Regions from separate parts of the Nonomuraea sp. NPDC049269 genome, predicted to be linked through region 1. Evidence: riboswitches for the same ligand, from Rfam matches in the RefSeq annotation. Region 1 holds a riboswitch; each other region holds the start of a gene.
What was found. A riboswitch is a leader RNA that binds a small molecule or an ion and turns the genes downstream of it on or off. The one in region 1 is predicted to bind S-adenosylmethionine.
Positions count from the first base shown of each region.

Region 2: it holds a riboswitch for S-adenosylmethionine, as region 1 does, so the genes downstream of both, thrC (threonine synthase) here and ACGFNP_RS49900 (aminotransferase class V-fold PLP-dependent enzyme) in region 1, are expected to answer to the same signal.
Region 3: it holds a riboswitch for S-adenosylmethionine, as region 1 does, so the genes downstream of both, ACGFNP_RS34650 (GNAT family N-acetyltransferase) here and ACGFNP_RS49900 (aminotransferase class V-fold PLP-dependent enzyme) in region 1, are expected to answer to the same signal.

Region 1 covers NZ_JBICSO010000011.1:109,121-119,237, forward strand. The annotation lists gene ACGFNP_RS49885 (acyltransferase) at 1-1,074, opposite strand, end outside; gene ACGFNP_RS49890 (NADH-quinone oxidoreductase subunit D) at 1,071-2,216, opposite strand; gene ACGFNP_RS49895 (DoxX family protein) at 2,338-2,910, shown strand; gene ACGFNP_RS49900 (aminotransferase class V-fold PLP-dependent enzyme) at 2,913-4,223, opposite strand; SAM riboswitch class IV at 4,266-4,381, opposite strand; gene ACGFNP_RS49905 (TerC family protein) at 4,484-5,209, shown strand; gene ACGFNP_RS49910 (cytochrome P450) at 5,219-6,409, shown strand; gene ACGFNP_RS49915 (SAM-dependent methyltransferase) at 6,588-7,550, opposite strand; gene ACGFNP_RS49920 (DUF2520 domain-containing protein) at 7,833-8,723, shown strand; gene panC (pantoate--beta-alanine ligase) at 8,714-9,550, shown strand; gene ACGFNP_RS49930 (L-aspartate oxidase) at 9,631-10,117, shown strand, end outside.
Region 2 covers NZ_JBICSO010000021.1:27,653-37,769, forward strand. The annotation lists gene ACGFNP_RS60860 (S8 family serine peptidase) at 1-1,282, opposite strand, end outside; gene ACGFNP_RS60865 (hypothetical protein) at 1,279-2,271, opposite strand; gene ACGFNP_RS60870 (SAM-dependent chlorinase/fluorinase) at 2,466-3,272, opposite strand; gene ACGFNP_RS60875 (DUF3263 domain-containing protein) at 3,389-3,691, shown strand; gene otsB (trehalose-phosphatase) at 3,746-4,516, shown strand; gene ACGFNP_RS60885 (hypothetical protein) at 4,568-5,146, shown strand; gene ACGFNP_RS60890 (MFS transporter) at 5,124-6,287, opposite strand; gene ACGFNP_RS60895 (trehalose-6-phosphate synthase) at 6,289-7,713, opposite strand; gene ACGFNP_RS60900 (RNA polymerase sigma factor) at 7,745-8,299, shown strand; SAM riboswitch class I at 8,379-8,519, shown strand; gene thrC (threonine synthase) at 8,533-9,765, shown strand; gene ACGFNP_RS60910 (MoaD/ThiS family protein) at 9,789-10,064, shown strand.
Region 3 covers NZ_JBICSO010000006.1:590,072-600,188, reverse strand. The annotation lists gene ACGFNP_RS34660 (protein kinase) at 1-1,643, shown strand, start outside; gene ACGFNP_RS34655 (hypothetical protein) at 1,750-2,271, shown strand; gene ACGFNP_RS34650 (GNAT family N-acetyltransferase) at 2,282-2,905, opposite strand; SAM riboswitch class I at 2,913-3,001, opposite strand; gene ACGFNP_RS34645 (hypothetical protein) at 3,055-3,696, opposite strand; gene ACGFNP_RS34640 (hypothetical protein) at 4,157-4,702, shown strand; gene ACGFNP_RS34635 (hypothetical protein) at 4,686-5,267, opposite strand; gene ACGFNP_RS34630 (helix-turn-helix transcriptional regulator) at 5,264-5,596, opposite strand; gene ACGFNP_RS34625 (NACHT domain-containing protein) at 5,626-8,754, opposite strand; gene fdh (formate dehydrogenase) at 8,911-10,117, shown strand, end outside.

The DNA of each region.
Region 1 (10,117 bases):
TCGCCGGCGGCCGAAGAGGTAGACGACCGGCATGGTGCAGACCAGAGGGCCCAGGATGGCGAGCGGGCGCTCCAGCCACCATCTGAGGTCCGGTGGCACCTCGCCGCCGAGCGTGCCGAAGAACCACCACAGCAGGCCCAGCGCGATCGCCATACCGGTGGTGTGGAAGAGGAACAGCGGCAGGGCATAGCGGTTGATGGTGTCGTTGACCCGGCGCCAGCCGGGCTTCTCCAGGACCCGTTCCATCGACGGCCGCAACACCTCCACCAACCCGATCTGGAAGAGCAGCAGCGCCACGATGACGAAGGTGGGCGGGGCCATGTTCGACCACTTGTCGCCGGGCACCCCGACCATCGAGCCCGGGTAGATGCCGGAGTAGACCAGGCCGAACAGGGCGAACAGCCCGGTCCACAGGATGCCCACGTCATAGCGCCGGGGCAGGATGACGACCCGCTCGTAGAAGAAGCCGGCCTGGTGGGCCAGCCCCCAGACGATGATCATGTTCAGCCAGCCGGCCCACTCGACGCCGTACCGGAAGCGGACCACGTCGACCACCAGGGCGGCGCCGCCCAGCCAGATGAGCACCAGCACGTCGTAGTGGCGGTGCAGCCACAGCGCCACGGGCAGCAGCGCGATCAGTACCAGGTAGACGCCGAGGAACCAGAGCGGGCTGAGCACGAGCAGCACCACCCGCCACATCCACTCGACGTGGAACACCCAGGTCACGACCGCGCCGATGGCGATCCACACGCCCGCAAGCACGAGCGCGGGAGCGGACAACGCGCGGATGCGCCGCCAGACGAACCGGCCGATGCCGACGCCGCGCGCCTGGGCGCGGTTCCACGACAGCAGGTGGACGTGGCCGCCGACGTAGAAGAAGAGCGGCAGCACCTGAAGCAGCCAGGTGAGTATCCACAGCCCCGAGGTGAAGCCGAGCGGGCTGGTCGGCTCGGGCCCATCGGGCTTCCACTGCAGGATGGTGAACGCCCAGTGCCACACCACCACGACGATCAGGCTGAGGGCGCGCAGCCAGTCGACGTATTTGTCCCGCTGCGGAGTCACGACGCCGGTCACTTGTCGATGTCACCCACGACGAAGAACATCGAGCCGAGAATCGCCACCATGTCGGCCACGAGGTGCCCCGGCAGCATCTCCCGGAGCACCTGGATGTTGCTGTAGGAGGCGGAGCGCAGCTTGAGCCGCCATGGGGTCTTGTCTCCCTTGGACACGAGGTAGTAGCCGTTGATGCCGAGCGGGTTCTCGGTCCAGGCGTACGTGTGCCCTTCCGGCACCTTCAGCACCTTGGGCAGCCGCTGGTTGATGGGGCCCGGCGGCAGCGAGCGCAGCCGGTCGACACAGGCGTCGGCCAGCTCCAGCGAGACCTTGAGCTGCTCAAGGAGGATCTCGAAGCGGGCGTGGCAATCGCCCGCGCTACGCGTGACGACCTTCACCGGCAGCTCGGGATAGGCGAGGTACGGCTGGTCGCGGCGCAGGTCGATGTCGACGCCGGAGGCACGGGCGATGGGGCCGCTCACGCCGTACTGCAGGACCTGCTCGCGGGACAGGACGCCGACGCCCTTGGTGCGGGCGAGGAAGATCTCGTTGTTCAGGATGAGATTCTCGATGTCCGGCACGCGGCGCCGGGTCTCGGCGACGGTTTCCGACACCCGGTCGAGCCAGCCGAGCGGCAGGTCCTCCTTCAGCCCGCCGACCCGGTTGAACATGTAGTGCATCCGGCCGCCGGAGATCTCCTCCATCACGGCCTGGATGCGTTCGCGCTCGTTGAAGGCGTAGAAGATCGGCGTGATCGCGCCCAGCTCCAGTGGGTACGAGCCGAGGAACATCAGGTGGCTCAGCACCCGGTTGAGCTCGGCCAGCAGCGTACGGGCCCAGACGGCCCGGACCGGCACCTCCATGCCCAGCATGCGCTCGGCGGCCAGGACCACGCCCAGCTCGTTGGCGAACCCCGCCAGCCAGTCGTGCCGGTTGGCCAGCATGATGATCTGCCGGAAGTCGCGGACCTCGAACAGCTTCTCCGCGCCCCGGTGCATGTAGCCGATGATCGGCTCGGCCGTGGCGATGCGCTCGCCGTCGAGGGTGAGCCGCAGCCTGAGCACGCCGTGCGTCGACGGGTGCTGAGGGCCGATATTGAGGATCATGTCCTCGGTGGCCAGCTCTTTCGCCCCGACGCCGATCCCGACCACGCGTTCCGTCATATGGCAATGCTGCCACCAGCAGTGGTGGTGATCCAGCACAGGACAGGGTCAAGGAACGTTATGCCGGCGCATCCTGCCTACCTGACAGGGGAGGAATACCGGGAACGGGGGGAGTTATACCGTGCAAAGAATTGGCTTTGATCTGGCCGCCCTGATCGCGCGAGTGGCGATCGGTGTGATCTTCGTGACCCACGGGTGGCAGAAGTTGCAGGGCGGGGTGCCGGCCACGGCCGCCGCCTTCGCTCAGATCGGCGTGCCGCTGCCGCAGCTCTCGGCCTTGTTCGCCATCGTCGTGGAGAGCGTCGGAGGGGCGCTGCTGATCATCGGCCTGCTGGTCCGGCTGGCGGCCCTCGGGCTGCTGGTCGACATGCTGGGCGCGATCATGTTCGTCCACGGTGGGCACGGCGTCATGGTGCAGAACGGCGGCTGGGAGCTCGCCGGCGCGCTGGGCGTGGTCTGCCTGCTGCTCGTGGCGCTGGGCGGTGGCCGGATCGGGATCGACGGCATCCTGCACAGCACGTACCGGCGGCGCGCCGAGCGCCGCGCGGCCGAGCAGGATCTGGCCGGTCACGCCCCGGCCACCTCCATCAGACCGGAGGCGGACACCACCAGACCCATGTCCACGCGCCCCACCGGGTACTTCGATGAGACCGTCGCCGACGAGCCATCGCGCAGACGCCCACCGCCCGGCTGACCTCAGCGGGCGGCGAGGTCCCGGAGTGCGTCGACGAGGCGGTCCACGTGCTCCTCCGTGGTGCCGATGCCGATCGAGGCACGCACCGCGGAGGCCGTGTCGTCCTCGCAGCCGCCGTCCGCGGTGCCGAGCAGGTGCCGGACGAAGGGGTGCGCGCAGAACTTGCCGTCACGCACGCCGATGCCGTACTCGCCGGACAGCACCTCGGCCACCTCGCGCGCCGAGTGCCCGTCCACGACGAACGAGACGATGCCCACGCGCGGCTGGTCCGGCCCCCACAGCGACAGCTCGCGCACGCCCTCGATCGTGGCCAGCCCGGACCGGAGCCGGGCGATCAGCCGCTCCTCCTCGCGCACCAGCTCGGTCCAGCCGGTCGCGCTGAGCGCGTCACAGGCGGCGGCCAAGGCGATGGCACCCAGCACGTTAGGGGTGCCCGCCTCGTGCCGCGGCTCGGCATCGTCATGCCACTCGATACCTTCCTGGACGTCACCTTCCTGGACGTCAGCGGCGACCGAACGCACCGCGCCACCGCCCTTCAGGTACGGCTCGCCGGACGAGAGCCAGTCACGGCGGCCGACCAGCACCCCGGCGCCGAAGGGGGCGTAGAGCTTGTGGCCGGAGAAGGCGACGTAGTCGAGGTCGAGCGCGGTCAGGTTGAGCCGCCGGTGCGGCACCAGCTGGGCGGCGTCCACCAGGATCCGGGCCCCGTGGCGGTGCGCGATGTGCGCCAGGGCGGCGATCGGCCAGAGCTCGCCGGTGACGTTCGAGGCTGCGGTGACGACCAGCAGCTTGGGGCCGTCGATCCCGGCCAGCGCCTCGTCGGCCACGCGGACCGCCTCACCGGGGAAGGCGGGCGGCGCCAGCCGTACGGACCGCTTCCAGGGCAGGAGCGAGGCGTGGTGCTCGGTGTCGAAGACGACCGCGGTCGTGCCCTCGGGCAGGCAGCGGGCCAGCAGGTTCGTGGCGTCGGTGGTGTTGCGGGTGAAGATCACGGCATCGTCGGGGCGGGCGCCGACGAAGGCCCTGACCGTGTGGCGGGCCTGCTCGTAGCGGGCCGTGGTGAGCTGGGAGGCGTACCCCGCGCCGCGGTGCACGCTGGAGTAGGCCGGGAGCGCGGCGGTGACGGCGGCGCTGACCGGCTCCAGACAGGGGGCGCTCGCCGCGTAGTCGAGGTTCGCGTACGTCACGAGCCGGCCGCCCTTGACCGGGACCTCCAGATCCGTGCCGAGCACGGCGGGGATCGGACGGCTGTGCCCGACCGGCGTCTCGGTGGCCTGGGCGGGCAGGGAGCTGAAAATCGTCAAAGTGGACATGGCGCACCTCCTGGGGACATCGGACCCCTGGAGCACCCAGCAAGCCCGCGCTTGCCCGCCACACCTCGTGACGGACCAGGTCTTCACCCGGGGCACCCCGCCGCGGACGCGAGGGTTGCCGGCCAGCAAGCCGGGGCTGTGCGCTGGCACTCATGACCTACACCCCGCACTATAACCGACACTCGGCCATCAATCACAACGGTGAACTTCTGCGGCCCTTGCCTCGTTGGAACCTGAAACCCCTGCCGTGAGGAGTACTAATGCTGGACTGGGTGACCGACCCTCAGATCTGGATCGGGTTTTTCACCCTGGTCGCGCTGGAGATCGTGCTCGGTATCGACAACATCATCTTCATCTCCATCCTGGCCGGGAAGCTGCCGCCGGAGCAGCGTGACAGGGCCCGCGTCATGGGTCTGGGCGCGGCTCTGATCAGCCGGTTGCTCCTGCTGCTCGCGTTGTCGTGGGTGGTGCGGCTGACCGCGCCGCTGTTCGAGGTCTTCGGCCACGAGATATCGGGGCGCGACCTGATCCTGCTGCTGGGCGGTCTGTTCCTGCTGGCCAAGAGCGTCACCGAGATCGGGCACAGCATGGAGCTGAAGGAGGAGGACGGCAAGACGCGGGCCGTCACGTCGTTCGCCTCGGTGATCGCGCAGATCATGGTGCTGGACGTGGTGTTCTCGCTCGACTCGGTGATCACCGCCGTGGGCATGGTGGACGAGCTCGGCGTGATGATCGCCGCGGTGATCGTGGCGGTGCTGGTCATGCTGTTCGCGTCGGGGCCGATCAGCAGGTTCGTGGACAAGCATCCGAGCATCAAGATGCTGGCTCTGGCGTTCCTGGTGCTGATCGGGGTGGTGCTCATCGCCGAGGGGCTCGGCCAGCACATCTCGAAGGGCTACATCTACTTCGCGATGGCATTCTCGGTCATCGTGGAGCTGCTCAACATCCGGATGCGCAGCAGGCATGCCAAGCAAGCATCCTCATAAGATGAAATAGTGCGCTTCGACCCCTGGAATCCGGATTTTGTCGCCTATCCGTACGGCGCCTACGCGGCGCTGAGGCATGACGCGCCCGTCAGCTACTTCGAGCCGACGGGTCAGTGGCTGGTCTCCCGGCACGCGGACGTGAACGCGCTGCTCAGAGACCGTCGCCTGGGCCGCTCCTACCTGCACGTGGCCACGCACGAGGAGTTCGGCCGACCGGCCGAGCCGGAGTTCCAGGAGCCGTTCTGGCGGGTGACCAGGGCGGGCATGCTCGACGTCGAGCCGCCGGTGCACACCAGGCTGCGCCGGCTGGTCTCCAAGGCGTTCACGCCGCGCATGGTCGAGTCGCTGCGTCCCCGGGTCAGGTCGATCGCGGAGGGGCTGGTCGCCGCGTACGTCGAGAAGGGCGGCGGCGACCTGATCGCCGAGGTGGCCGAGCCGCTGCCGGTGACCGTCATCGCGGAGATGCTCGGCGTGCCCGAGGCGGACCGGCACCTGCTGCGCCCCTGGTCGGCCGACATCTGCCGCATGTACGAGCTGAACCCGAGCCTGGAGTCGCAGCACCTGGCCGCCAAGGCGGCGTCGGAGTTCGCCGGCTACCTCGCGGACCTGGCGCGCGAGCGCGCCGTGCGACCGGGCGACGACCTGATCAGCGCGCTCGCGGCGATCGACGAGCTCACCGAGGACGAGCTGGTCGGCACGTGTGTGCTGCTGCTCAACGCCGGCCACGAGGCGACCGTGAACGTGACCGGCAACGGCTGGTGGTCCCTGTTCCGCAACCCCGCCGAGCTGGCCCGGCTGCGCGCGGACCGGAGCCTGCTGCCCACGGCCGTCGAGGAGTTGATGCGCTGGGACACCCCGCTGCAGATGTTCGAGCGGTGGGTGCTGGAGGACATCGAGGTGCACGGGGCCGAGATCCCGCGCGGGGCCGAGGTGGCGCTGCTGTTCGGCTCGGCCAACCGGGACGAGACGGTGTTCGACGACCCGGACCGGCTCGACGTCGGGCGGCCGGACAACCCGCACATCTCCTTCGGGGCCGGGATCCACTTCTGCCTCGGTGCCCCATTGGCCCGCCTGGAGCTGATCGAGTCGTTCGGTGTCCTGCTGGAGCGGGCGCCGAAGCTGGAGCTCGTCACCGAGCCGGAGTGGAAGCCCGGCTACGTCATCCGAGGCCTGCAGTCCCTCGACCTCACAACCGGCTAGCCGCGCTTTCGCACAGACCGCTCCGTCTCCGACCCCGCGAACAACCGCCGCCCCGCTCCTCAGGCCGAAGCACGGCGGAAGGACCCCAGCCGCCCCTCTCCCCAGAAGGACCCCAGCCGAAGTACGGCGGGAAGTGCGGGAACAAGGGGTAGTCGTGATGACGCGCCGAATACCAGGGTCAGCGGTCCTGGGTGAGCCAGCCGAAGCCGCCGAGACCCTTCGCGTCGATCAGCTCCCCCTCCTCCGAGGCACGGGCCAGAGCCCGCAGATAGCCCGGCGGATCGAGGTGGGCGAGGTCGATGGGCGGACGCGTGCCGGTGACCCCCAGAGCCTTTAGCGCATCCCGCTGTGTGGACAAGCCTGTGGATATCGCACCGGCCCGCCGACCGGCCTCCGCGCACGCATCGAGCGCCACGTGCGCGGTGATGTCGCAGGTCCCGTCGGGTATGGGCGCCACGACCGCACCGTCGCGGTACCCGGTGAGCGTGCCGTGGCAGGGACGGTTATCCACAGGGTGTGCATAATCAATGGCCACCGCGCGCCCCCTGCTGAGCCGGGTCAGCACCGCCGCCCAGGCGGCGTCCCGAGGGCACCCGATCTCCCCGCGCGAACCGATGCGGCCCAGCGGCCACCACCGGTCGAGCCAGGCGCGGCCGATGCCGGGCACCGGGTCGCCCAGCCGTTCCTCACCTGTCTCGGTCTCGACCAGAACCAGCCGCGGCCCGTCGGCCGTCTGCTCGGCCACGTCGAGCGGGATGTTGTCCAGCCACTCGTTGGCGATCGCCAGCCCGGTGATGCCGTACGGGATCCGGGATCGCCAGGCGATGCTCTCCGGCAGGCCGTCGGGCCGGGGCGAGAGGTCGACGGCGGTGATGTTGAGCCGGGCGCGCAGTGCGGGGTCGGCGGCGTCGAGCACGCGGGCGACCAGAACGCCCTCTCCCGCGCCGATGTCGACCAGGTCGAGGCGGTCCGGCGAGCCGAGCTCGGCGTCGACCTGGGTCAGCAGCGCCAGAACCGCCTCGGCGAATGCCGCCGAGGCGCTGACCGAGGTACGAAAGTGGCCCGAAGGGCGCTCGCGAAGGTAAAAGCCGTCCTCGCCATAAAGCGCGTGCCGCATCGCGGCGCGCCAGGTGAGCCACATGCCCTGGACTATCTCATGGCTCGCCGAAACGAGGACCTGGCCGGCCAAGTCCGCACCTCCAAGAGGCTCGCATTTCTACGCGGGCGTCGGGTCGCAACTCGGCGCCCGCCACCAATGCGATGACCCCTCTCCTCATCTCTTCCGACAGGGGGTGCATAGTTTTATATGCCCTTGTCCCATTTGTCGGTAACTCAACATGCAGCAAAAGCCTGGTCACGTACGTAGTCTCAAGCGGCCGTTACGCTGAACGGCAGTGCCATCAGGTCGACAGGGGTGGACGTCATGGACGCAGGGGATCGCCCGGGGCGGTTGGCAGTGGGTGTGCTGGGCGCGGGCAAGGTCGGTTCGGTGCTCGGTGCCGCACTGGCTCAGGCCGGGCATCACGTGGTCGCCGCCAGCGGAGTTTCCGACGCCTCGCAGCGGTGGGCGGCGAAGCGGCTCGGTGTGCAGCCGACCCGGCCCGAGGAGGTCGTCAAGGTCGCTGAGCTGATCCTGCTCACCGTGCCCGACGACGCGCTGCCCGATCTGGTCAACGGGCTGGCGTCGACCGGCGCCGACCTTCAGGGCAAGCTGCTCGTGCACACCAGCGGCGCGTACGGGCTGTCGGTGCTCGACCCGGCCGCCAGGGCGGGCGCGCTGCCGCTCGCGCTCCATCCGGTGATGACGTTCACCGGGAGGGACGACGACCTCAACCGCATCACCGGCATCTCGTTCGGCGTGACGGCGCCCGATCCGCTCAGGCCCATCGCCGAGGCCCTGGTCATCGAGATGGGCGCCGAGCCGGTCTGGATCGCCGAGGCCGACCGTGCCCTCTATCACGCGGCCCTGGCCGGGGCGGCCAACCACATGGTCACGCTCATCGCGGAGTCGCAGGAGCTGCTGCGGGGGATCGGCGTCGAGCATCCGGGGATCATGCTCGGCCCGCTGCTCGGCGCGGCGCTCGACAACGTGCTCCGGCTCGGCATCGCCGGGCTGACCGGCCCCGTGGTGCGGGGTGACGCGGGCACCGTGCGCAAGCACGTCGACGCGCTGATCCTGGCCGCCCCCGAGGCGGCCGACGCCTACATCGCCCTCGCTAGGCTCACCGCGGACCGCGCGCTCGCCGCAGGGCTGCTGAAGCCCGAAGAGGCCGAGCGCCTGCTCGACGCGCTCGGAGGCAACATATGGACCTGATCGTCGCCAGGAACCGCACCGACCTGGTCAAAGCACGCGGCCAGGGGAGCGTCGCCCTGGTGCCCACGATGGGCGCGCTGCACGAGGGCCACCGCTCCCTGATCCGCGAGGCCCGCACCCGCGCCGACCAGGTCGTGGTCAGCATCTTCGTCAACCCCCTGCAATTCTCCCCAAACGAGGATTTTTCCCGCTATCCACGGACGTTCGACGCGGACCTGGAGGCGTGCCGGGACGAAGGCGTGGACGTCGTCTTCGCTCCGACAGCCGACGACATGTATCCCCCCGACCGCCAGGTCAGCGTCCAGTCCGGGGAGATGGGCACGATCGTCGAGGGCGCGGTCCGGCCCGGCCACTTCGACGGCGTGCTCACGGTCGTGCTCAAGCTGTTCAACCTCGTCCAGCCCGACGTGGCGATCTTCGGCCAGAAGGACGCCCAGCAGCTCGCCATGATCCGCAGGATGGTCGCCGACCTCGACCTGCCGATCGACATCGTCGGCGCCCCCACGGTCCGCGAGCCCGACGGCCTGGCGCTGTCGAGCCGCAACCGCTACCTGTCCGCCGACGAGCGGCAGGTCGCCCTCGCGCTCTCCACGGCCCTGCGGGCGGGCGCGGCGGAGTCCGTCCCGTCGAAGATCCGCGCGGCGGCGCTGTCCGTACTCGAAGCCGCGGCGCCCCGGCTCGCGCTCGACTACCTGGTGCTCGTCGACCCGGCCACGTTCACCGAGGTGTACGAGCTCTTCCAGGGCGAGGCGGTGCTCGCGGTCGCCGCCAAGGTCGGCACCACCCGGCTGATCGACAACGTCGTCCTGACGCTGCGCCCTGCTTGACAGACCCACCCCCCGGAGTCATCGCATCCTCCGATGGCGTTATCGTCATAGTGACGAAATCGCCTCTTTGAGGAGACTCCATGAGCGCACCGGCGATTCCCCTCCGACTGACGGCCCCCGATCCCGGCTGGATCGCCGAGGCCGACGTGGTCGTCGTGGGCTCCGGCATCGCGGGGCTGACCGTGGCCCTGCGCTACGCCGAGCTGGATCCCGCGGCCAAGGTCCTCGTCGTCACCAAGGACGTGCTCTCGTCCGGGTCCACCCGCTGGGCTCAGGGCGGGATCGCGGCCGTGCTCGATCCGCGCGACAGCCCCGACGAGCATCTGAACGACACCTTGGTCGCCGGGGTGGGCCTGTGCGACGTACGGGCCGTACGGACGCTGGTGACCGAGGGCCCCGGGGCGCTGCGGCGGTTGATGGAGCGCGGCGCCCGGTTCGACCGGACCCCCGACGGTGAGCTCCAACTGACCAGGGAAGGCGGCCACCGGCGCGACAGGATCGTGCACGCGGGAGGCGACGCCACCGGCGCCGAGGTGCAGCGGGCGCTGGTCGAGGCGGTCAGGGCGG
Region 2 (10,117 bases), on a different contig from region 1:
CCGTGGTGGCGGGATTCGCCAGGCGGTCGGCCGCGCGCAGGGCGAGCAGCGCGTTGGCCACCCCGTGCCCGGACGCGCGGCTGTAGCCGTCGGCGGGCCGCCGCCTGGTGCCCTGCTCGATGGCCGTGCGTACGTGGTACGGCGACAGGTCGGGGTGGGCCGCCTTGATCAACGCGGCGATGCCGGCCACCATGGCGGCGGCCGAACTCGTCCCGTCGCCCACCACGTACGAGTCGGCGCCGTCGGCGGTCACGATGCCCGTCCCCGGCGCGACCACCGAGAGGTAGTCCTGCCGGTTGGAGAACGCCGCCACCTCCAGCCGACGGTCGACCGCGCCGACCGCGATCACGCCGGGGTAGGCGGCGGGGAAGTTCTTCCTGTTCGTGGTGTCGCCGTCGTTGCCGGACGAGGCCACGAGCACGGCGCCGCGGCTGATCGCGTACTGGACGGCCTCCTCCTCGGCCGCCGAGCCCTCCCAGGCGCCGCTGCCGCCGCCGAGCGACATGCTGATCACGTCGGCGCCGTGGTCGACCGCGTACCGGATGCCTTTGGCGAGGGCGTCGCGGCCGCCGGCGCGCTGCTTCTCGCGGAGCGGGTCGCCGTTCTCCAGCGTGACCCTGATGGACAGCACGCGGGCGGCGGGCGCGACCCCGATCACGCCGCTGTCCGCCGGTCCGCTCCGTGCGGGGCCTCCCGTCGCGATGGCGCCGCTCTGCGCGGCATCGCCCACTGCCAAGGCGCCGCTCTGCGTAGCATCGCCCGTTGCCACGGTGCTGTGCCCGCTTTGTGCGGGATCGGGGGTCGGCGGGGTGTCGCGGGTGCTCTGTGCGGGTTCGCCGGTTGTCGAGGTGCTGTGGCCGCTCTGTGTTGCATTGCCCGGTTTTGAGGCGCTGTGGCCGTGGCCGGCGATGAGGCTGGCCATGGCGGTGCCGTGGTGGCCCCACATGACCGGCTCACCGGCGTCGCCGGTCAGGTCGGGGCCGGCGATCACGGAGCCGGTCAGGTCGGGGTGGCGGGCGTTCACGCCGGTGTCGAGTACGGCTACCAGAACACCCGCGCCCCTGCTCAGCCGCCACGCCTCCGGCAGGCGCAGCGTGGCAAGCTGCCATTGGGCGGCCCGCGCCACCGAGCCGGCGTCGTCCGAGGCGGACGGCCCCGCCGCAACCACCAACAGCCCCGCCCCGAGCGGCCCGGCCACCAGGAAACCGGCCAGCAGCGACCCGGCCAGCGGTAGCCGCGCTGTGAGTGGCTTGATCAGGAAGGCAGCCAGTGGCCCGGTCATCTGGTCAGGCTCCGGTACAGGACCGTGGCCAGGCGGCCGGCGGTGTCTCCGAGGCGTCTGGCGGCGAGGTCGCCCGGCTTGTACGGCCGGCCGTCCGCGTATCCGGCGGCCGTCGCCACGACGTAGGTGTCGTTCGACGAGATCAGCGCGCCGGTGACGTACTGCGACTCACCGAACCGCTCGGCCGGCCCGTCGGGAAACGCCACGGGCCGCACGGTCGGCGGCCGTCCCACGACGGTCCCGGACCGGTCAACCGGCGCATCGGCCTGCGCGCCGGCTGTCGCCCCCAGCCCCGGTAAGCGCCTGGCGCCCGTCTCCGGCAGAGGCCCGCTGGTCTCCGGCAGACGACCAGCGCTAGTCTCCCGCCCCCGGCCCGGCAAGCACCCGGTCCCGGCGCCCGTCTCCGACGGCCCGCTGGGCAGGCGGCCGGTGCCCGTCTCCGACGGCCCGCCGGGCAGGCGGCCGATACCGGTCCCTGACGGCCCGGCGGGCAGGCAACTGGTGCCGGTCTTTGACGGCCCGCTGGGCAGGCGGCCGATACCGGTCGCTGACGGTCTGGCGGGCAGGCAGCTGGTGCCGGTCTCTGAAGGCCCGTCGGACAGGCAGCCGTTGCTGGTCCGCGAAGCCCCGCCGGGCAGGCAGCCGGTGCCGGTCTCCGGCGATCCGGCAGACAGACGGTCGTTGCCGGTCTCCGGTGGCGTGCCGGGCAGATTGCCCCCGGGGGCCGGTAGGCGGGCGGCTGGGGTGGTCAGGACCGCGATGCCGACCGTTGCCACGAACGTCTGCGTGCTGTCCGCGTACGTGGCGCGTAACGCCGTGACGCATCCCCGCAGCAGCCGCAAGACCCCAGGCTGGAAGGCCACCCGGCAGGGGGCCTCAGGGGCGACGCCGGCCAGGACATAGGTCACGCGGGCCCCAGAGGGGCTGGTGCCGGGTACCGAGCCCGGGAACACCCTGGCCACCGGCCACGCGTGCCAGCGCTCCGGCACGGGTGGCTCCGCCGACGGCAGGGCCGCGAACAGTAAAGAGAGCAGCGCAACAGAAAAGGGGAACAACGTGCACCTCGCGGGCAGGGGAGGGGTCGCCCGATGCCCGTGCATTCTGACATGCGATCGCCGGTTCAATCTGACGCTTCGGTAAACAGACCGATACGCGGTGTAATTTCCCTTTGGTGGCTTTCGTCTTAGGGGGAGGGAGAAAGCCGTACATGGGCGCCGGGCGGCAGGCCGAGGCGCTGGGCCGCGTCACCCGAGTTCACCGCTATCGCGATCAGCCCCGCCGAGTCGGCGAAGGCCACCAGTTCGCCCGGCGGCACGGCCGCGAACGTCTCCCGGTACGGCAGGGCCAGCTGCCTGCGCCCCAGCCAGACCCCGATCGTGTCGCCGATCCGCACGCCCAGCGCGGCGAGGTCGCCCGCGGCGATCGACAACTGGGTGTTGCCATAGCGGTCGACCGAGACCACCTCGCCCTCGACGGAGCCTTCGCGCAGTTGCGAGGTCGGCTCCGGCAGCGAGATCAGCCGTGAGAGCGGAACCTCGGGTCCCAGGTCGGCCGGTTTGAGTCCGACGCACAGCCGCCCGGCGACCGGCGAGAACACGTCCCGCCCGTGGAAGGTCGGCGAGACGGGGTGCAGGAAGTACTCGGCGTTGCTGATCTCGTAGGCCGCCTCCGCCCCGCCGCAGGCGTGCATGGCCCACGAGAGGAGCCCGTTGTCGGGGCCGATGAACACCCGCCCGCCCGCCTCCACGGCGACCGCCCGCCTGGCTCCGCCCGCGCCGGGGTCTACTGCCCCGATGTGCACGCCTTTCGGGAGATATGGGATGGTCTGGGAGAGGATCGCGGCGCCGCGCCGTACATCGCCTGACGGGATCAGATGGCACACGTCGATCACCCGGGCCTCGGGGGCGATTCCGGCTATCACTCCATGACAGGCCGCTACATAGCCATCTTCGAGCCCGTAGTCGGTGAGAAGTGTGATGACTGAGGTCACATTTCGTGACTGTACGTCTCTCAATCCGCCGTGAACACCCGCACTCCGCACATTACGATTGGCACGGGCCCGCGTGCCCTCGATGTGATCGTCGCGCGCCCTCCGAGGAGGACACCATGGACACTGCACCGGTCAGCGGTGACAGTGCTGCCCAGGAACCGTCCCGACAGCCCCTCTCCGAACGCGATCTCGAACTCCTCGCCTTCGAGCGCCACTGGTGGCGTTACGCGGGTGCGAAGGAGCAGGCCATCAAGGAGACCTTCGGGTTCTCCGCCACGCGCTACTACCAACTCCTCGGCGAACTCATCGACCGGCCGGAGGCGCTCCAGCAGGATCCCATGCTGGTCAAGCGGTTGCGCCGGCTGCGTTCCACCCGCCAGCGCGACCGCGCCGCCCGGCGGCTTGGCATGCGCCCCTGACCTGCTGGGTAAGGCAGGCGCGTGAAGAACATCAGACATACGGGATCACCCGGCATGGAAGCGATCTTGAAGGATCCGGCGGGAGCCGTGATCGGGCTCGACTTCGACGGCACCCTTTCGCCGATCGTGGCCGATCCCGCCTCCGCCAGGATCCACCCGGAAGCGCCCGCCGTCCTCGCCGAACTCGGCGGGCACGTCGGGGCCGTGGCGATCGTGACCGGCAGACCGGTGGCCACGGCTTTGGAGCTCGGCCCCGGGCTGGCCGACGTACCCGGCCTGGTGATTCTGGGGCACTACGGGTTCGAGCGCTGGGAGGACGGTCAGATCTCGGCGCCGCCGCCCCCGCACGGCGTGCTCCAGGCCGAGGCGGAGCTGCAACTGCTGCTCGGCTCGCTCGGCGTGAAAGGCGCGACGATCGAGGACAAGGGCCGGGCGGTCGCCGTGCACACCAGGCGCAGCCCCGACCCCGAAGGCACCCTGGCGGTTCTTCGCGAGCCGCTGGCCGCGCTGGCGGACAAGCACGGGCTGGTCGTCGAGCCCGGCCGCCTGGTGCTCGAACTGCGGCCGCCGGGCATGGACAAGGGGCACGCGCTCGGCCTGTTCCTGGCCGAACGGGCCGCCCGGTCGGTCATGTTCGTCGGCGACGACCTCGGGGACCTGGCGGCCTTCGACGCGGTCAGGAACTCGGGGCTGCCGGGCGTGACCGTGTGCAGCGGCTCGGCCGAGGTGACCGCGCTGGCCGAGCGGGCCGACATCGTGGTGGACGGCCCCGACGGCGTGGTGGCGCTGCTGCGGGAGCTGGCTTCGGCCTACAGCCGGCCCTGAGTTTCAGCCGGTCCCCATCTGTCTGCAAGTGCATGTCGGTACATTCGCGAAATGTCGAAGAGAAACCTTGCCGTGGCGGGTCTCGCCGTGGCCGCCGCCGTCCTCGTGACGGCCGCCCCCGCCTCCGCTTCCGCGAGCGCTGCCGGTCATCCGCTCAAGCTGCGCAACGGGCTGACGCTGTCCCTGCCGAGCTCATGGAAGGTGTACGGGAAGGGCGACTGGCTCCATGTCGTCACCGGCAAGTGCGCCAAGCCCAAGGGGGCATACTTCACTCCGGAATGCGATGGTTTCTGGGTGCTCGGGCCCGCGGCCATCAAGCTGGGGCACGAGCTCAACCCGTACACGCCCGACCGGCCCTTCTACTCGGCGACCGATGTGGAGCCCTGCCCGGTCAACCACAAGTGGGGCCAGGTGCTCAACGGCGCGGCGGCGAAGGGGCTGCGCCAGGTCGGGCCGGGCCACAAGGCGTACTACCGCGCGTGGAAGGGCACCTGCGTCACCGGGACGGGCAAGGTGCGGGCCCGTTTCGTCCAGCGGGAGTGGTACCTGCCCAAGAGCGGCGTGCTCGTCGTCGACTCATGGAACACCCCCGGCCTGCCCGGCGTGCTCAAGCACGCGACCTGGCGATGAGCACCCCGCCGGCGGCCAGGCAGATGAGGACGGGGACCAGCAGGAACGCGTTCCAGGTGCCGAAGCCGTCGGCGAGCGCGCCGAGCGCGAGCGGACCGACGGCCATCGCGGACCCGGCCCAGATCGGGGCGGCCGCGCCGGCCCGGTCCGGCCGGTCGCCTGAGTGCGTGATGAGCCCGGCCAGCGCGAGCGGGAAGTGCAGGGCGGCGCCGACCCCGCTGAGCGCGAGACCGGCGTAGGACAGGACGGGCAGGGTGCTCAGCCAGAAGAGCAGCCAGCCCGCCGCGGTGACTGCCAGCGCGCCCAGGAAGAGCCGTGCGGGCGGCAGCCGTAAGGCCAGGTACGCGCCGCCGAACCGGCCCGCGCCCAGCCCGGCGAGGAACGCCGTCAACCCGGTGGCCGCGGCGGCCGGGCTCAGGCCGGTGCGCGCCGCGAACAGCTCGGCGGCCCACAGGTTGAACGTGAACTCCAGGGCCACGCAGCAGAACAGCACGCCGCCCGCCACATGGAAGCGCCACCCGGGCCGCACGGGCCGCTCGCCGGTGGACGGGGCCGCCACGGTCGTGGTCCGGGTCCAGACCCGCCCCAGGGTCAGGGCCAGCAGCACGGTGAGCGCCGGGGTGAGGAGCAGCGCGGCCCGCCAGCCGAGCGTGGTCTGCGCGATCGCGCTGAGCAGGAACGTCGCCGCCACGCCCACCACGACGCCGACGGCGTTCGCCTCGCTGATCGCGGCCGGGCCCGCCGGTCCGTGGTGCTCGCTGAGCGCGGCCATGGCGGTGTAGAGGGCGACCGAGCCGAAGCCGCCGGCCACGCCGTAGCCGAGCAGCGTCAAAGGCAGCGCGGAGGTGAGTACGACCAGGAGCACGCCCGCGTTCATCCCGGCGAGGCCGACCCAGGTGGTGACCCGCCTGCCGTAGCGCCTGGTGAGGAAGGTGAGGGAGAGGCCGGCGAGGATCGTGCCCACGGCCATCGCGGTGCCGTGCAGGCCGGCGACCGTGCCGGAGGTCCGCTGGTCGAGGCGCAGGAGCGGCAGGGCGCCGCTCAGGCCGTAGATGAACGTGGCGAACGTGCCCAGCTGCAGGTAGATCAGCCAGGTCGGCCGGTCCCTGACCAGGCGGACGCGCTCTGAGATCGACGACATCCTAGGCCAGCGCGTCCAGCTGGGCGGCGAACCACTTCTGCGGCGGGAGCGCGGTGGCCGCGACCTCCAGCAGTTCGCGGCGGCGCGTGCGCTCCTCCTCGGGCATGACCAGCGCGTCGTGCAGCGCGACGGCGGTGCCGGTCACGTCGTAGGGGTTGACCAGGAGCGCGTGCGCGCCCAGTTCGGCCGCCGCGCCCGCCTCGCGCGACAGCACCAGCGCGGCCCGCGGCGACAGGATCGGGCCCTCCTTGGCCACCAGGTTCATGCCGTCGCGGATCGGGTTGACCAGCAGCACGTCGGCCAGCCGGTAGGCGGCCAGCGAGCGCGGGTAGTCGTCGTTGACGTTGAGTATCAGCGGCTCCCAGTCCTCGGTGCCGAACTCGTCCTCGATCTCCTGGGCGCAGCGCTGCACCGAGGCGGTGTATTCGCGGTATTCGGGCAGGTCGTGCCGGCTGGGATAGGCGAACGCCAGGTGCACCACCCGGCCGTGCCACTCCGGATGCGCGTGCAGGAACTCCCGGTAGGCCACAAGCCCGCGGACGATGTTCTTGGACAGCTCGGTGCGGTCGATGCGGACGATCAGCCGGCGGTCGCCGACCTGCTCCCTGAGCGCGGCCATGTTGGACTCGACGTCGGGCTCGTGGGCTCGTTCCCACAGCGCCGCGCCGTCCACACCGAGGCCGTGCACGCCGATGTGGGTGGTCCTGCCCTCGTGCGTGACCGTACGGCCGGTCAGATCCACCTCGGCGCCCAGCAGAGCCCGGCAGCAGTCCATGAACGCGCCCGCCCAGCGTTCGGTGAGGAACCCGGCGTGGTCGGCGCCCAGGATGCCCTCCAGGACCTCGCGGGCGACGTCGTCGGGCAGCAGCGAGAAGTATTCGGGCGGCGCCCACGGCGTGTGGCTGAAGTGCGCGATGCGCAGGTCCGGCCGCTCGGCGCGGAGCATCGCCGGGGTCAGCGTGAGGTGGTAGTCCTGGACCATCACGCGGGCCCCGTGCCCGGCCTCCTCGGCCAGAGCCAGCGCGAAGGCGCCGTTGTAGTCGCGGTAGGACTCCCACTCCCGCTGGAACCTGGTGCCGAACAGCGGCGCGTTGGGGATGTCGTAGAGCAGGTGGTTGACGAACCACAGGGTGGAGTTGGCCACGGCGTTGTAGGCGCGGTGGAAGGTGGCCGGCGGGATGTCCAGCATCCGCAGCGCGCCCGTGTCGTAGCCGGCCTGGTCGAGCCGGCCGCCGGGCGCCTGGCGTACGGCGCCCCGGTCGCCGTCGGACAGGGCGGCGCAGATCCACAGCACGCCGTCGTCCTTCATGACCCCGGAGAGCCCGGACACCAGCCCGCCACCACCGCGCTTCATGGTCAGCACACCGTCGTCGGAGACGGTGAACGAGACGGGTCCTCTGTTAGAGGCGACAAGGACGCTGTTCATTAAAGTTCCCTCCGACCATAGGATCCCAGCTATGGCGCTTGATGAGCTAACCGAGGAACTGGCCCGCTCCGCCGCTGCCGGAGATCATCGCGCACTCGGTGAGCTCCTGAAGCGGATCGAGCCGGACGTGATGCGGCACTGCGCCCGAATCCTCCCCTACCACCAGGATGCGGAGGAGGCGTCGCAGGACACCCTGCTCGCCGTTGCGCGCAACATCGGGCGCTTCGAGGGACGGGCCAGGTTCAGCACCTGGCTGCACATCGTGACGGCCAACTGCGCGCGTACGACGTACCGCACGCTGAAGCGCCGCTCGGCCGAGCAGACCTCCGACGAGTTGCCCATGCAGAAGCCCGACGCGCGGCGGGTCAGTGTGATCGCCGGGTCGCGGCTCGACCTGCTCGACGCGATGGAGGCACTGGAGGCCGACAAGCCCGACCTGGCCCAGGCGCTGGTGCTGCGTGACATCGTGCAGCTCGACTACAACGAGGTCGCCGAGCAGCTCGGCATCCCGCTCGGCACCGCCAAGTCACGCATCCACCAGGCGCGCAAGTATGTTCAGGGAGTGCTGGGCGACGACTATCGCTGAGATCGTACGTCTCGCTTCCTGAGACGGACGGTCGCTTGACGGGCCTGGCCAGGTACAGTCAGAGCAAACAACTGAATATTGCTCATCCAGAGGGGTGGAGGGACCGGCCCTGCGAAGCCCCGGCAACCCTCCCGGATTCAGACTCGCGACCTGGCGAGGCCGACCGGGACAGGTGCCAATTCCGGTCTGCGGTCAAGGTGGCCGCAGGCGAAGATGAGGGAAGGCCTCGCTTCATGTCGCACGATTTCGGACCCGCCGTAGCCCTCTCCTGCCGCGAGTGCGGCGCCCGCTACGACCTCGGCCCCAGTTTCGCCTGTCTGGAGTGTTTCGGGCCGCTCGAAGCGGCCTACTCCTTCGGTGACGTCACCCGGAAGGACATCGAGTCCGGCCCCGCCAACATCTGGCGCTACCGCTCACTCCTCCCCGTCCCCGTGGACGTCGCCACCAAGCCGAACATGAACCCCGGCTGGACCAAGCTCGTCAAGGCCGGCAATCTCGGCCGGGCGCTGGGCATCAAGTCCCTGTACGTCAAGGACGACTCGGGCAACCCCACCCACTCCTTCAAGGACCGGGTGGTGGCCATCGCCGTCGAGGCGGCCCGTAACTTCGGCTTCCACACCCTGTCGTGCTCCTCCACCGGCAACCTCGCGGGCGCGGTCACGGCCGCCGCCGCCAGGGCCGGGCTCGACGCCTGCGTGTTCATCCCCGCCGGGCTGGAGCAGGCCAAGATCGCCATGGCCCGGGTGTTCGGCGGCAAGCTGGTCGCCATCGACGGCTCCTACGACGAGGTCAACCGGTTCTGCTCCGAGCTCATCGGCGACCCGCTGGGCGACAAGTGGGGCTTCGTCAACGTCAACCTGCGGCCCTACTACGCCGAGGGCTCCAAGACGCTCGCCTACGAGATCGCCGAGCAGCTCGGCTGGCGCCTGCCCGAGCAGATCATCATCCCGGTGGCCTCCGGCTCCCAGCTCACGAAGATCGACAAGGGCTTCAAGGAGCTGGTCGCACTCGGCCTGGTCGAGGACACCCCGTACAAGATCTTCGCCGCGCAGGCCAACGGCTGCTCGCCCGTGTCGACCGCCTACAAGGCCGGCCTCGACGTGGTCCAGCCGGTCAAGCCCGACACCATCGCCAAGTCGCTGGCCATCGGCAACCCCGCCGACGGCCCGTACGTGCTCGACATCGCCCGCCGCACGGGCGGGTCGGTGGAGGACGTCACGGACCCCGAGATCGTCGCCGCCATCAAGCTGCTGGCCTCGACGGAGGGCATCTTCGCCGAGACGGCCGGTGGCGTCACCGTGGGAGTGCTGAAGAAGCTCGTCGAGACCGGGCAGCTCGACCCGGAGGCGGAGACCGTGGTGCTCAACACCGGCGACGGGCTCAAGACGCTCGACGCCGTCGCCGACGACGCCGAGCCCACGGCAGTGATCCGGCCCTCTCTCGACGCGTTCCGCGCGGCTGTCTGACAACCAGGAAAGGCGAGTTAATCATGAGCGTTTCTGTGCGGATTCCCACCATTCTGCGCACCTACACCGGGGGTAACGCGGAGGTGAGCGGGGAGGGTGCGACTCTCCGCGACGTGCTGGCGAAGCTCGACTCCGACTACCCGGGGATCGGCGCGAGAATTCTGGATGAATCGGGCAAGATTCGTCGTTTTGTCAACGTTTACGTTGGCGAAGAGGATGTCCGTTTTGCCGATGGTCTTGACACGGCAGCCCCCGAAGGCACGCAGATCTCCATCATCCCGGCGGTCGCCGGAGGGTGACCACTCGCTCACGTCAGAAGGCGCTCCCATCTGGGGCGCCTTCTGTTTTTTCC
Region 3 (10,117 bases), on a different contig from region 1:
CCGGCAAGCGGCTGCTCAAGGAGCTCTTTCCGGCCGGCGGCATGCTGATCGGCGTCACGATCGGCGAGGACGAGGCAACCCTCGCGGTCAGTTACGACAACGACCTCGACCACCTGGTGGACCTGCGCACCGGCAGGAAGTTCGGCAGGATCGCCGCCTTGCACGGGTGGGGTCCGCTGATCGACCCGACGGGCAAGCACCTGCTGCTCACCGGCGAGAGCTTCGCCGAACACGCTCTGCCCGGCTGGACCCCCGAGCATCGCTACGCGGGCTGCAGCCACCGGACGCACTCGGTCGCCGCGTTCTCGTCCGACGGCGCCACCCTGGCCTGCGCGGGCAGCGAGGTGGTGCTCTTGGACACCTCCACCGGACGCCGTCGTAACAAGGACGTCTGGACCTGTGACGTCTGCGTCGGCCACTTCCCGCGGCTCCGGTTCAGCCCCGACGGTCGCTACCTCGCCGCGTTCAACGTACGCAAGCTCCAGGTGTGGAAGGTCGCCGACCACGACCTTGAGCTGCTCACGTACCAGTCCGAGGGCGACCTGTCCGATGTCGGTTTCGACGGCTCGACCCTGCGCTATCTGATGGACGACGCGGTGATCAGCGTCGACCTGTCCACGCGCGCCGCCTCGATCAGGACGGGGGGCGACGACGCCATCGTCAGTCCCGGCGGCAGGTGGGCCGCGATCCGCGGCCTTGACAGCAAGTACGTCCGGCTCTGGAACATGCGCGAGCGCAAGGAGGTCGCCCGCTTTCCAGCCGACCCGGACATGCTGGCCGTGCTGCAGTTCGACGAGCTGGGCAGACGGCTGCTCATCGCGCCGGAGTCCGGCCGGATCGAACTGGTCGACGTCGGTACCCGCAAACGGATCTGGTCGATCCGCTCTCGGCACGCCGTCGACGGATTCCCACCGTTGCGGGCCGTCTTCAGCCCCGACGGCAGGACGATCGCGCTCGTCCTCGGCCCGGACGGGCAGACCCTGAAGTACTGGCTCACCGTGCTCGACGCGGCCACCGGCCGGGTTCTGCACGACAGCCCCACCACCAGCGACGGCGGCCCGTACCTGCCCGACGGCAAGAGGCTCGCCACCGGCTCCGGCAGGTTCATGGACGTGGCTACCGGCAAGCTGGTCGGGGAGGGCTATGACACGTCCACCTCCGGCGGGGACGGTGTCGCCCTGAGCAGCCGTGGTCTCATGGCCATCGCCTACGACGAGACGGGACGCGTCTCGCTCTGGGATCCCTCCGGGCCGACGGCATTGCGTCCCATGCTGCCGAAAGCGGCGGGTCCCGCGAGCGTCCTGGCCTTCTCACCGAGCGGGGACGTGCTCGCGGCGGCCAGCGGTGGCGTACTCCAGCTCTGGGACCCCGTCAACAGGCGGCGGCTCGGCGGCGGCTTCGACCCCGCGACGATCCAGGATGTCGACTCGCTGACCTTCAGTGCCGACGGCGGCACGCTGTACTACTCGGCCGACGGCGACATCCTGGAGATCCCCGTCGGAGCCGAACGGGTCGCCGCGCTGGTGTGCGGGCGCGCGGGCCGCCGGCTCACCGAAGCGGAGTGGAGCCACTACCTGGGCGATATCGCGTACCGGGAGATCTGCCCGAAGTCGGCTTTGACGGTTGTCGCTGGTCCAGGCTGACAGTCGCCGCGGGCTCGTGACAGCGCGCGGTCAGCCCGGTCTCAGCGGTGGTGGGCATCGTCGTCTTCATCGAGAACGGAACACCGGGACGAGGAGAACACCCACCATGATCACATTCGCCGCGGCACTGCAACTGCTCATCGCGCTTGCCTTCCTGAGCATCCCGCTGGTGCGCCACCGCTACGGGGGCAGTGCGAAAGCGAACGCGGAGGCGGAACTGACCCGTCAGGGAGTGCCCATCTCCGTCCTGGAGGAGAACAAGCTCAGCTTCGACGCCAGCGGCCACGAAACGGTCGTCCCCGTGACGGTCGCCCTGGTCATGACGGTGCTGGCCGTGCTCAACCTGTCCGGGAGCGACTGGGGGCAGACCCTTTCCTGGGTCTTCCAGCCGATCGTTCTCGCCGGCAACTTCCTCATCCTGTACAGCAACCTGACCGCCGCCAAGTCGGTGAAGGCCGCCTTCGACCGTAAGGGTGACCCGATGCTTCAGCGCATCGACGTGCGGGCCCTGCTCAAGGCTGCCGAGGGCGGGTTTCCCACCTGGGTCATGCCCATCCTCCAGAACATCCGGCACGCCGTGGTGATGGGCGGGTCGGCCCTCGTTCTGGTAGCGATGATCATCGCGTGATGCACGGGGACTACCCGGCGCTCACGGTGGTGAGGCGAGCGTGCAGCGCCGACTTGACGGCCGGCCATTCGGCGGCGACCACGGAGAACATGGCCGAGTCTCGCAGCTTCCCCGCTTCGCCGGGCGCCCAGGACGGCGACCAGCTACGCAACACCCCCTCGAAGCGCGCGCCGAGGCGCTCGATGGCCCGACGTGACCTCTCGTTGCGCGCGTCGGTCTTGAGGTCGACGCGCGTGACGCCCAGCGTCTCGAACGCATGGGTGAAGAGGAGGAGCTTCGCCTCCAGATTGATCCCGGCGCCCTGCGCCGATGCCGCGAGCCAGGTCCAACCGACCTCGATGGCGCACAGGTCTTGCCGGTCCGGCCAGGTCCGGGGATCCCAGAACGCGGTGCATCCCACCGCCATCCCGTCCCGCACCCGAACCTGCGCGAACGGCGTCAACCCGTCGGCCACCCGAGCGAACTGGGCCGCCAGATAATCCTCGATCTCGGTGGCCCGGGGAACCAAGGTGAAACCGTAGGAGGAACGATCCTCCTCTGCCGCCCGCGCCAGATCCGGCGCGTGCCTCATCGCCAGCGGCTCCAGCCGAACGGACGATCCGTGGAGCACGGGAACATCGAGCCGGAGGCTCATGGGACTCTCCTCATCGTTCCTGGCGTTGGCACCTTGCCCTCGGGCAGGTTGCCGGACCGTCATCGGGCCAGGCCCCTCGGATCCTCTGGATGATCTCGGTGGAGAGATCCTGCCCCAGCGTGGAGGGCGGCGTCAAACGTCATCGCGACCTACTGGTAGGTCTGCGGATCCACGCTGCGCCACTTGCCGTCGCCGTCGGCGTTGGCTACTCCGCCGATATACATTTTCTGGTACGAGGCGTAGTCGGTGTTGCGGGCGCTGACTTTGAACGGCTTGCCGTGGTCGTCGATGCGCTGATTGATCAGTTTGCCGTTGCTGAGCACATCGAGCGCGATCGAGAACTCGCAGTAATGCTTCTGTGTTGTCGCGGTCACTTGAAAAGTGATCTCTTCATCACGTTTGAGGGAGATCGTCTTCTCGCGGAAGTAATCTCCACCCCATTCTGTGTCGTTGACCAGCGTCTTGCCTCGGGGGTCGGTTTCGTCGAGGTCGAGGCCAATTTTTATGCTGTCCTCGCTGCCCGCGCTCGGGCTCTCGAACAATGTGCCGGTGAGCGGTGGGCCGCAGCGCGGGACCGCCTTCATTCCGACGATGCGCACGGGCCGATCTGCGTTTCCGTGAACGACGATCTTGAAGTCGGTGCTGTACGGGTCGACGCCACCTTGTTGCCGAAACCATCTGTGCTGTGCATCTGAATATTCCGGCAGGGCATTGATCTGGGCAAGTTGATCACCTGAGAGGGTCACTGCCTCGGGAAAGATCCAGGTGTTATGCAGGTCCGAATGTTCCACTTGGACGAGATCGACTGACAGTGGCGGCCCCGCGGGGCGTGTCGGGGTCGGTGAGGGCGTACGAGGCTCCGGTATGGCGCTCGGGCGGGGCGACGGGGTGAACGGCTGTTGTATCGCCCAGATCAGCACGCCGACAAGCACTGGGGTGGCAATAGCCGTTCCGGCCCATTTCACTGCAGGCCGATTCCACCAACGCTGCGGCTTAACAGGATGTCGGATTCGTGGGTATTTCGAATGGTTTGCCATCTGAGCACCGGCTCTCATTGGGATTCCGGGTCCATATTGAGTGCCGCCTTGCTCGTATGCAATCGGATTCGACGAGCCGCCTCCGCTGATGTCCATCGTCATACGTACCTGCCCATGGCGACGGCCTTCTACCTGCGGGTGTTTACGGGCCGTCCCACTTGCCGCAGACTCCACCATGAGGTTCTAGAGTGGGCGTGACTGGTTGGCGGGTGACATGGCGCGTCCGGCGGCACACAAGGCGAACTCTCCCCTGGAGCCGGAACCGATGTGGGGGCAGCTCGGCTACGTCAGGTATGTGTCCAGGGGCGGCTATGGCCCGGATGCCATCGAAACGCCGACCGCGATGCCGATGCTCCTCGCACCGCTGGCGCAGGATCCTGAATTCACGCATCAGGGCGTGTCACAGTGCGGCCGTTGTGGCGTCCTGGTCACAGTAAAGAAGCGGCGTACTCCTTCCAAGCGTTCGCGCCTCGCGGCGAAGAAGTATTGGGTCGCCGGTTTTTCGAGCGGCCTGTGGCTCTCGATCATGGGGGTCATAGCGTTCTTCGCGCAGATGCGGGGCGCCACGGACGGGACGCCCGGCATGCTGACAACGGCGTTCACCCTATCGGGGCTGTTTTTCCTTTGGCTGCTGACCGGCGTCGTTGGCGAAATAGTAAGAGATTGGGGTTTTGTCTGCGAAGCAGGAAAATCGGGAGGCGTCGAAATCGATTGCACTCATGTCGCAAAGATCGTGAAAGCCCCTAAGGTCGGCTCCTGACGGGAGTAGCTGGACCGCTCCGGCGCCAGGTCAGGGCCGCCGCGGCGGCGAAGGCCAGGGCCGCGCAGCCGATCTGGGCGAAGGCTGTCGGGGTGGATACGTACGGAAGGTCGCCGAGGTTGCCGAGGACGGCCACCGGTAGGAACAGCAGCAGCGCCGCCCGTCGCCCCACGACCGATCGGCACGCGTATCCGGCCGCCAGCGCCACCACGACTAGCCAGGGCACGAGTCGCAGCACGCCGGCGAGGCCGCGGTTGTGCAGGGCCTCGGCAGCCACCACGAACTCGGTCGCCAGCACGCTGGCCAGCATCAGGAACGGCCACAGCGCCAGGGCTAGGGCCAGCCCGTCCCGCCAGGCGGGCGCGGAGGCCGGGCCGAAGGCCCGCCGCCCGTGTACGCGCAGCGCGCCCCACAGCAGGTCGGCCATGTCGGCCGGATCCGGGCGGGTTTGGCCCGGCCGCGCCCCGGCCAGCAGCACGCTGATCATCTCTTCCTCGTGCCGGGCTCGGTGGTCGCGTGGGTAGCAGGCCAGGAGGCGGCGGTAGCGGGCTTCCAACGGGCTCATACCGTGCCCCCCGCGCCGGCGGCGCGCAGGCGCGTGGTGGCCGCTCGGGCGTGCCGGCGCATCCGCTCGGCCTCCGCCGCCAGCCTGGCCGCGCCGTCGCCGGTCAGCCGGTAGTAGCGCCGCACCCTGCCGTCCACGATCTCCTCCCGGTCCTCGGCGATGAGTCCTTCCGCCTGGAGACGGTCGAAAGCGGCGTACAGGGTGCCGGCGCGCAGGCGGACCTGGCCGTCGGAGATGCGCTCCACGTCGGTGATGACGCCGTACCCATGCTGGGGACCGGCGGCGAGCGCGGTCAGGATCAGGAAGCTGGGTTCCTGCATTTGCCTCATGCGATCAATATATACTGATCATCTATATATCAGACGCCCTGCCGCAGTTCCCATAAACGGACGGTCTTGTCCTCGCCGGCCGTCGCGAGCAGGGATCCGTCGGGACTGAAGGCCGCGGTGGTGGCCCGCTGGCCGTGCGTTGTCCGTAGGACCTCGGTGTCGGCGTCTACGTCCCAGAGCACGACGTCAGGTCCGGGACCGGCGGCGGCGAGCAGGGTGCCGTCAGGACTGAGCGCGACGTGCCTGGACTCCTCGGGCAGCGTCACGAGAGCGGCGCCGGAGCCGGTGTCCCAGACGCGGGTGATGTGATGGCCCGCGGTGGCCAGACGGGCGCCGTCGGAGCTGAACGCGACGTCGCGCGTCCCGAAGGCCCACTGGGGGCCGGGGGCCGGTTCGTACAGCCGCTGAAGCGCCACGCCGGTCTGGGCGTCCCAGATCTCTGCCTCCCAGCGCCGGTCCTGTGACCATCCGCCGGAGGTGGCGGTGGCCAGGCGGGTCCCGTCGGGGCTGAACGCGATGCCGGTCGGGGCGACCAGGTGGGCGATGCGCAGGAGTTCGGCGCCGTTGGTCGCGTCCCAGATCCGGGTGGTGTTTCCGGTGCCGCTCGACGCCATGCGGGCGCCGTCAGGGCTGAAGGCCACCGCCCACACGCCGCCGCCGTGGGTGATCTCCAGGAGTTCGGCGCCGGTGGCGAAGTCGACGATCCAGATCTTTCCGGCGGTGAGATCCCTGGTCCTGAGGTCGAGGCGTTCGCCGGTGACGGCGAGCCGCCGGCCGTCGGGGCTGATCGCGGCCGTCCAGCCCACGCTGGACAGGCGGCCGAGGACGGCGGTCAGGCCGCTGCCGTGGCGGAAAGCGCGCTGGGGCCGGCCGGTCAGGTCCGTCAGCGTGGTCGTACCCTCGCCGGTCCACGCCAGGCCGGCGCCGTCCGGACCGAACGTGACGCTCGAGACCTTCCGGGCGGTCTCGATCGTTCGCGAGAGCACTGGGGTGAGCTCCAGGCCCGCGCGGCGGGGCACGGGGCGGTGAGGGCCGACGGCAGGCCGGGCCACGCCGGTGGGCGACGGCTCGTGGCGGCCGGCGAGGTGGTCGTGGAACTCGGCGTGCCGGAACTGGTAGAGCGGGCCGACCGCGCGCAGCAGCCCGAGGCGGTGGGCGTCGTCCAGGAACGCCATCAGCCGGCGTGGCAGCTGCCGCCCGCGCGCCAGGCGAAAGGTGGCCAGAACGTAGACCGGCCACGCGTGCTGCTTGCCCGACACGGCTCCGTAGGCCGCTCCGGCCGTGGCCAGGACCAGGCTTCCCCATGCCACCTCGATCGGGGACGCGCCCGCCGCCCCGATCGCGGCCGCGCCGATGAGCGCGCCGAGGAACCCCCCGACGAGCAGCCGCACGAGGTTGAGCCTCCGGTCCGCACGCCAGCTCGTGAGCGGCGTGCTGGCCCGCCCGTCCACGGCCGGCGCCTCGGCCCAGCCCACCACGGCGTCGGTCAGAGAGGTGAGCAGCAACGCGGGCCCGAACAGCGCCACCATGGCGACCGTGGCGGCCAGCGCGTCCGTGAGCGGCTTCCCGGTGACGAGGTCGAACACCGTGTACCCGGCGGCGATCACCAGCGCCGTCCAGATCACTATTCCGAGGGTGAGGGAGAGTGCCGACAGCAGTTGGCTGAGCAGTGAGAAGGTTCGCCGTCCGAGACGGAGGTCGACATAACCCGGCTGGTCGTGCGCCCACGTCCCGTGGTCGCTGTGGCTGGGCCCCTCCCGATAGGCGATCACGATCCCCATGCCGCCGGCGGCGAACCACCAGGTGAAGTCCTTGAGCAGGAACGTCGTCAGGATCAGGCCCCACGCCGCGCTCGCCAGCAGCAGCGCGAGCAAGACCCCAGGTCCTGGGGGCGGCCGGCGGAGGGTGGTGGCCGCGAGCCGCCACCAGGCGAAGTCTCTGACCCCTATGCTCTTGCCGCCCACCTGCACGCTGTCGGCCTCGGCGGGGGTGCGATCGAGGAGTTCGGCCAGGTGGCTGAGCCATTGGGTGACCTGTTCTGGCCGGTAGAGGCGGTGCGGCCGGAACAGGTCGGCGTCGGACCCCCGCGCGGGCGGCCGGGCCTCGATGAGGGCGGGGATGAGCCGGTTGAACAGGTGGGCGCGCAGCGCGGCCGCGGTGGCGAAGCGGACGGGATCCAGCAGCGGGGACGGGTCGGTGGCCGGAGCGGCGGCGTAGACGGTACGCAGCAGCCACAATCCCAGAGGGCTGGAGACCGTCTCCGACAGCGGCGTCACGGGCCCGTCCCGCAGCCGCTCCAGAACGCGTTGCCAGCCGGGATGCGGCTTGGTCCGGTCGAGGATCTTGTTCAGATAGCCGGCGGCGGCCGTGGCCGACAGGGGCTCGGCCTCGACCACTGCCGCGCGGTCCAGCGCCTGCGCCGCATCGGCGTACTCGGTGGTGCGGCTGGTGATGACGAGCCGTGTCTCCGCGGGCAGCGCCTGGTTGAGCTCGGTCAGCACCGCCGGCAACGAGGCGGCGGGCATCTCGTCGAGCCCGTCCAGGACCGGCACGATCCTGCCGTCGCGGAAGAGCAGGCGCACCGTGTCGGTGCCGAACGCGCGCAGCGCCGGATAGCCCTGCTCCAGCCGATCGGTCAGCCAGTCGTCGAAGTGCGGGAACTCCTTGACGTCCCAGCTGTTCATCGACAGCAGCACCGGCACCGGCTCCTGGCCGGCGGAGTCCCGTACCAGTTCGCGGACGAGCTGGATCGCGAGTGTCGTCTTGCCCGCTCCCGCGCCGCCCAGCACCACCAGGCGGCGGCCCGACCCCCGGAACCGGTCGGCCAGACCCTCGATCTGGTCGCTCGATCCCGACCAGGTCACCTCCCCGCCGACGGCGATGCCATCAGGACCGTCGAGGAAGCGCGGCTCGTCGATCATGTTCCACTGGACGGGCATCGGGTCCGTCTCCAGCGCCAGCACTCGGACCGCCTCGTTGTGCCACTGGTCTTTCACCATGGTCCGGAGAGCAGTGAGCGCGGGCTCCAGCGGCGCGACCTGGCCGGTGTCCCGCTCGCGTAGCGCGGGGAGCACGATGACCAGGCCGAACAGGCCGGTCAGCAGCCAGTTGAGCGGGCTCCACCACCACGCGTCCACTTCGACGGTGCTGGTCGCCATGTTCCCCACTAGGCTGATCGCGACGCTCGCCGCCGCGATCGTGACCGGCGGCACCTTACGACGACCCCTGCCCCTGGCGCGCATGCGCTCAGCATCGTGGTTGCGGCACGCTGGATTCAACACCCATGCCTGAGGTTAGGCCCGACATATCGGGGCATGGCTCGCATTGTGTCCGGTGGGGGATGGTTCTCCCGGTGGCCGGTGGTTCGGCAGCTCAAGGGAGAGGACGGCAGGGGCGACGCCGCGCGCTCCGCCCGTACCGACGCGCTGACTCCCCGCGTTCAAGAGGCCGACAAGGTCGCGCGGTCGGTCTGCCCCTACTGCGCGGTCGGTTGCGGTCAGCTCGTGTACGTCAAGGACGGCCGCGTCACGCAGATCGAGGGGGACCCCGACTCGCCCATCTCGCGTGGGCGGCTGTGTCCCAAGGGGTCGGCGAGCAAGCAGTTGGTCACTCATCCCGGACGCCAGACCCAGGTGCTGTACCGGAGGCCGCACGGCACCGGTTGGGAGCGGCTCGACCTCGACACCGCGATGGAGATGATCGCCGACCGGGTGGTGCGGACCCGGCGGGAGACGTGGCAGCAGACCCACGAGGGCAAGGTCGTGCGCCGCACGATGGGCATCGCCGGGTTGGGCGGGGCGACGCTCGACGACGAAGAGAACTACCTGATGAAGAAGCTCTACACCGCCCTCGGCGCGATCCAGGTGGAGAACCAGGCGCGCATTTGACACTCCTCCACCGTCCCCGGTCTGGGGATCAGCTTCGGGCGTGGTGGCGCGACCACCTTCCAGCAGGACCTGGCGGGTGCGGACTGCATCGTCATCCAGGGCTCCAACATGGCCGAATGCCATCCGGTGGGGTTCCAGTGGGTGGTGGAGGCCAGGGCTCGGGGGGCGAAGGTGTTCCACGTGGATCCGCGCTTCACCCGGACCAGCGCGCTGGCCGACCGCCACCTGCCGATCCGCGCGGGTAGCGACATCGTGCTGCTCGGGGCGCTGATCAGCCACGTGTTGCGCAATGAGCTGGACTTCCGTGAGTACGTGCTGGCCTACACCAACGCGGCCACGATCGTGTCCGAGGACTTCCGGGACACCGAGGACCTCGACGGGCTGTTCTCCGGCTTCGATCCGGAGACGCGTACGTACGACCCGAGCAGCTGGGCGTACGAGGGGACGGGCGAGCAGGCGCCGGGCGAGCACCTGGAGGGCGGCCGGCACCACGCCGCGGCCGCCGGGGCGGACACCTACGGCTCCGGCGGTGCCGCCGCGCATCCCAGCGCGGCGACGGATCCGACGCTGCGTCATCCGCGCTGCGTCTACCAGATCCTCCGGCGGCACTTCGCCCGCTACACCCCAGAGCTGG